2 regions of the Pseudomonas sp. S3_A03 genome follow, and region 1 is predicted to be linked to the other one. Evidence: predicted binding sites of a transcription regulator. Region 1 holds the regulator's gene; the other holds the start of a gene.

Evidence for each region. The regulator sigma-54, encoded in region 1, starts transcription at its own class of promoters, with help from an activator protein. The targets are predictions, from matches to a motif close to ANTGGCATNNANNTTGCTNT.
Region 2: a site for sigma-54 is predicted at 1,542-1,561, ahead of glnA (glutamate--ammonia ligase). Genes of this name have one in related genera too.

The regions. Positions count from the first base shown of each region.
Region 1 is NZ_CP162753.1:5,011,934-5,015,043, forward strand. It holds gene rapZ (RNase adapter RapZ) at 1-379, opposite strand, end outside; gene ptsN (PTS IIA-like nitrogen regulatory protein PtsN) at 382-846, opposite strand; gene hpf (ribosome hibernation-promoting factor, HPF/YfiA family) at 857-1,162, opposite strand; gene AB4O25_RS22930 (RNA polymerase factor sigma-54) at 1,238-2,731, opposite strand; gene lptB (LPS export ABC transporter ATP-binding protein) at 2,930-3,110, opposite strand, start outside.
Region 2 is NZ_CP162753.1:4,445,171-4,448,280, forward strand. It holds gene glnA (glutamate--ammonia ligase) at 35-1,441, opposite strand; gene thiI (tRNA uracil 4-sulfurtransferase ThiI) at 1,776-3,110, shown strand, end outside.

The DNA of each region.
Region 1 (3,110 bases):
GCTTGGTTTCATCCTCGATGGCTTCGGCCAGGGAGCGGTGGGGGCTGCTGAGGGGGTGGCGTCGACGGGTTTCGGAGAAGCGCTTGAGCAGTGTCTCTTCGTCAGCGTCCAGGTACAGCACATCACAATGAATATGTTTGGCGCGCACTTCCTCAAGCAGTTCCGGGAAGCGCGAGAGATGGCTGGGCAAGTTGCGGGCATCAATCGAAACCGCCACCAGGGGTTGCGCCAACTCGGTGTGGATAAGCGCCCGTTCGGCCAGTTCCGGCAGCAGGCCGGCGGGCAGGTTGTCGATGCAATAGAAGCCGCTGTCCTCAAGAACATTGAGGGCGGTGCTTTTACCCGAGCCTGAGCGGCCGCTGACGATGATCAAACGCATGATTACTGCCCGTTTTGTTCATCCAGGACAACTTGATACAGCGCCGCGTTGCTGCTGGCACTGCGCAGTTTGTCGCGTACCTCCTTGCGGTCGAGCATGCTGGCGATCTGCCGGAGCAGTTCCAGGTGCGCATCGGTGGCGGCTTCCGGGACCAGCAGCACAAACAGCAGGTCAACCGGGGCGCCGTCGATGGCGTCAAAATCGATCGGAGCTTCCAGATGCAGCAGGGCGCTCACGGGGGTGTCACAGCCTTTGAGGCGGCAGTGAGGAATGGCGATGCCGTTGCCAAAACCGGTGGAACCGAGTTTTTCACGGGCAACCAGTGCCTCGAAGACAACTTGCATCTCCAGATCCGGCACTTCGCGGGCGATCAGGTTGGCAATTTGTTCAAGGGCTTTTTTCTTGCTGCCGCCCGGCACGTTCACGAGGGAACGGCCGGGGGTCAGGATGGTTTCAAGTCGGATCATGGGGGGAGAGTTAACGACCTGTACCTTGCATCAGGTGCAGATTCTTTTCCTTATGCTTTATGAGTTGGCGGTCCAGCTTGTCGTAGAGCGAGTCAATCGCCGCGTACATGTCCTCATGCTCAGCATTGGCGACGAGCTTGGCATTCGGTACGTGCAGGGTGGCCTCGATTTTCTGCTTGAGCTTATCGACCTCCATGATGACCTGCACGTTGGTGATCTTGTCAAAATGCCCCGCAAGCTTGTTCAGCTTGCTCTCGGTGTACTCACGCAGGGGCTTGGTGACTTCCAGCTGGTGTCCACTGATGTTGACTTGCATACAGCTTCTCCTTCGTTGCCAGTGCATAAAGCGGCAGGCAAAGACGCCTGCCACTGGAACGCTGTGGCCCGCCCGTCACATCAAACGCTTACGCTCGCTGGAAGGCGCGATCCCAAGGGACTCGCGGTACTTGGCGACGGTTCGACGGGCGACCTGAATGCCTTGTGCCTCCAGTAAACCAGCGATCTTGCTGTCACTCAACGGCTTTTTCTGATTTTCCGCGGCAACCAGTTTTTTGATGATCGCGCGGATCGCCGTGGACGAGCATTCGCCGCCTTCGGAGGTGCTGACATGGCTGGAGAAAAAGTATTTGAGCTCATATATACCCCGTGGGGTATGCATGAATTTTTGCGTCGTCACCCGTGAAATCGTTGATTCGTGCATGCCTACCGCCTCGGCGATGTCATGCAGCACCAGAGGCTTCATCGCCTCGTCGCCGTATTCCAGGAAGCCGCGCTGATGCTCGACGATCTGGGTGGCAACTTTCATCAGGGTTTCGTTACGGCTCTGCAGGCTCTTGATGAACCAGCGGGCTTCCTGCAACTGGTTGCGCATGAAGGTGTTGTCGGCGCTGGTGTCGGCGCGGCGCACAAAACCGGCATATTGCGGGTTGACCCGCAGGCGTGGCACCGACTCCTGGTTCAATTCCACCAGCCAGCGTTCGTTGTCCTTGCGCACAATCACGTCAGGGACCACATATTCGGCTTCGCTGGACTCGATCTGCGAGCCCGGGCGCGGGTTGAGGCTTTGCACCAGTTCGATAACCTGGCGCAGGTCATCTTCTTTGAGCTTCATGCGGCGCATCAACTGGCTGTAGTCGCGGCTGCCCAGCAGGTCGATGTAATCGGTGACCAGGCGCTGTGATTCAGCCAGCCAAGGTGTCTTGGCGGGCAGCTGGCGCAGTTGCAGCAACAGGCATTCGCTCAGGGAGCGGGCGCCAATACCCGCAGGCTCGAACTGCTGGATGCGGTGCAGGACGGCTTCGATTTCGTCCAGCTCAATGTCCAGTTCAGGGTCGAAGGCCTCCAGAATCTCCTCGAGCGTCTCGTCCAGATAACCCTGGTTGTTGATGCAATCGATCAGCGTGACGGCGATCAGGCGATCGGTGTCGGACATCGGTGCGAGGTTCAGTTGCCACAACAGATGGCTCTGCAGGCTTTCGCCGGCGGAGGTGCGGGTGGTGAAGTCCCACTCGTCATCATCGTTGCTGGGCAGGCTGCTCGCGCTGGTCTGGTAGACGTCTTCCCAGGCGGTATCCACCGGGAGTTCGTTGGGAATGCGTTCGTTCCAGTCGCCTTCCTCAAGGTTATCCACCGTTGGGGCGGTTTCCTGGTAGGAGGGTTCCTGCACGTCGGAATTGGGTTTTTGCTCGATGTTGTCGGCCAGCGGGTCTGCATTATCGAAGTCGTCGCCTTCTTCCTGGCGTTCGAGCATCGGATTGGACTCCAGGGCCTCCTGGATTTCCTGTTGCAGGTCCAGGGTCGACAATTGGAGCAGGCGGATGGCCTGTTGCAGCTGCGGTGTCATCGTCAGCTGCTGGCCCATTCTCAGGACTAGCGATGGTTTCATGGCAGGGGCTTAACACCTTATTCGCCGGCGCAATGCGCCATCCACGACAGGGCGCGTGAGCGCCAAACATAAGCAAATTATATGCCTGATATCGAGGGCTTTGCCTAGAGCGCGGTAACAATAAAAAAACCGTAGGTTTTTCTTTGGTACGCGCGCTTCGGACAAACGACCTGCCACCCCCTGTTCATACAGGTGGTTTTACAGGCGGAACTCGTGACCCAGGTACACTTCCTTGACCAGTTCGTTGGCCAGGATGGTCGCGGAATCGCCTTCGGCGATCAACTGGCCATCGTTGACGATATACGCGGTTTCGCAGATATCGAGGGTTTCACGCACGTTGTGGTCGGTGATCAATACGCCGATACCCTTGGCCTTGAGG
Region 2 (3,110 bases), 570 kb from region 1:
TTTTCATCACGCTGCGTCAAGCAGCGCTACCGGATCAGCAGCTGTAGTACAGCTCGTATTCCAGTGGGTGTACGAAGGTGCGAACCTTGATTTCTTCTTCGCTTTTGAGCTCGATGTAGGCATCGATGAAGTCGTCGCTGAATACGCCGCCTTTGGTCAGGAACGCACGGCCCTTGTCCAGCTCTTCCAGGGCTTCTTTCAGGCTGCCGCACACTTGTGGGATCTCTTTGGCCTCTTCAGGCGGCAGGTCGTACAAGTTTTTGTCGGCGGCATCGCCTGGGTGGATCTTGTTCTGGATGCCGTCCAGACCAGCCATGACCAGCGCAGCGAAGGCCAGGTATGGGTTGGCTGCCGGATCCGGGAAGCGCGCTTCGATACGGCGAGCGCGTGGGCTGGACACGTAAGGAATACGGATCGAGGCGGAACGGTTGCGAGCCGAGTAGGCCAGCATCACCGGTGCTTCGAAACCTGGGACCAGACGCTTGTAGGAGTTGGTCGACGGGTTGGTGAAGCCGTTCAGGGCCTTACCGTGCTTGATGATACCGCCGATGAAGTACAGGGCGGTGTCGGACAGGCCGGCATAACCTTCGCCGGCGAAGGTGTTCTTGCCTTCTTTGGCGATGGACAGGTGAACGTGCATACCCGAACCGTTATCGCCGTACAGTGGCTTAGGCATGAAGGTAGCGGTACGGCCGTAGGCATCAGCTACGTTGTGTACGCAGTACTTCAGGGTCTGGACTTCGTCAGCCTTGGCTACCAGGGTGTTGAACTTCACACCGATTTCGTTCTGGCCGGCAGTCGCCACTTCGTGGTGGTGAACTTCGATGACCAGGCCCATTTCTTCCATGGCGTTGCACATGGAGGTACGGATTTCGTGGTCGTGGTCGAACGGCGGAACCGGGAAGTAGCCACCTTTGACGCCTGGACGGTGGCCTTTGTTGCCGCCTTCCACGTCCTGGTCGGACATCCACGAGCCTTGCTCGGAGAAGATTTTGAACATGGAACCGGAGATGTCGGACTTGAACTTGACCGAATCAAAGATGAAGAACTCTGGTTCCGGGCCTACGAATACGGTGTCGCCGATACCGGTCGACTTCAGGTATTCCTCGGCGCGCTTGGCGATCGCACGTGGGTCGCGATCGTAGCCTTGCATGGTCGAAGGCTCGATCACGTCGCAGACGATGATCAGGGTTGGGTCTTCGGTGAACGGGTCAAGGACGGCAGTGCTGTCGTCCGGCATCAGGATCATGTCGGAGGCTTCGATGCCTTTCCAGCCGGCAATGGAGGAACCGTCGAACATTTTGCCTTCTTCGAAGAAAGCATCATCCAGCGCGTCGCGAGCCGGCATGGTCACGTGGTGCTGAGTGCCTTTGGTGTCCGTGAAGCGCAGATCAATCCATTTAACGTCATGATCTTTGATGAGTTGAACCGACTTCGACATAGTGTCCTCCGGGTGGCTTCGGGCTGGGGTAGTGGAGTTAGCCCTTAGAATGTGGGTGATGCCGGCGCGGATAGTCCGCCATGGCAACCTGCCTCACAAGAGAGCAAATTGCATGCCAGTGCGCCAACATGGGTTTTTTGCGCCAAAAGCGACCCTATAAAGGTGCGCAGCGACAAAAGCCCGGAAATAGCGCACTGCAATGTGGCGCATGCGCATGCAAATGCACCGCTTTAGTGCGTTGCGGTGTGAGTGCATATTAACTGGTTAAACCTTGAGCGATTTCCGCTATAATCCGCGCCCCCCTTTTTCAGCAGGCCCGGCGCGCGCTGTTTCCATGAAATTAATCGTTAAAGTCTTCCCCGAAATCACCATCAAGAGCCGACCGGTACGGATGCGTTTTATCCGTCAATTGGCCAAGAACATCCGTGCCGTGCTCCGAGATCTGGACCCGGCTGTGGTGGTGAATGGCGTGTGGGACAACCTCGAGCTGGAAACCCGCCTGACCGACGCCAAAGCCTTGAAGGATATGACCGAGCGCCTGAGCTGCATGCCGGGCATTGCGCATTTCCTGCAAGTGGATGAGTACCCGCTGGGTGACTTCGACGACATCACCGAAAAATGCAAACTGCATTTTGGCGACAACCTTGAAGGCAAGATTTTTTCGGTGCGCTGCAAGCGTGCCGGCAAGCACCCGTTCAGCTCCATGGACGTGGAGAAATACGTCGGCAGCAAGCTGCGTCGCGAGTGCGGCGCCGCTGGAATTTCCCTGAAAGCGCCGCAAATTGAAGTGCGCATGGAAATTCGCGACCAACGGTTGTTTGTGATCCACAGCCAGCACAACAGCATCGGCGGCTACCCGCTCGGCGCCCTGGAACAGACCCTGGTGCTGATGTCCGGCGGTTTCGATTCCACGGTGGCGGCCTACCAGATCATGCGCCGCGGCCTGATGAGCCACTTCTGCTTCTTCAACCTGGGTGGGCGCGCACACGAATTGGGCGTGATGGAAGTTGCGCACTTTATCTGGAAGAAGTACGGCAGCTCCCAACGCGTGCTATTTGTGAGCGTACCGTTCGAGGAAGTGCTGGGCGAAATTCTCGGCAAAGTCGATAACAGTCATATGGGCGTGGTATTGAAGCGTATGATGTTGCGCGCGGCCTCCCGTATCGCCGATCAATTGCAGATCGACGCGCTGGTGACCGGCGAAGCGATTTCCCAGGTTTCCAGCCAGACGCTGCCGAACCTGTCGCTGATCGACTGCGTGACCGAGAAGCTGGTGCTGCGCCCGCTGATCGCCAGCCACAAGCAGGACATCATCGATTTGGCGGAAGAAATCGGCACCGCCGACTTCGCCAAGCATATGCCTGAGTACTGCGGGGTCATCTCGGTGAACCCCAAGACCCACGCCAAGCGCAACCGCGTGGAGTACGAAGAACAACAGTTTGATATGGCGATTCTGGAGCGTGCGCTCGAGAACGCCAAGCTGGTACCGATCGATCGTGTTATCGACGAGTTGGGCCAGGATGTGCAGATCGAAGAAGTCAGCGAAGCCCTGGCCGGCCAGATCGTCATCGACATCCGTCACCCGGATGCCGCGGAAGATGAGCCGCTGGAAATCGCCGGCATCGACGTACAAACGCTGCCGTTCTATGCACTGAACGCGCGTTTCAAG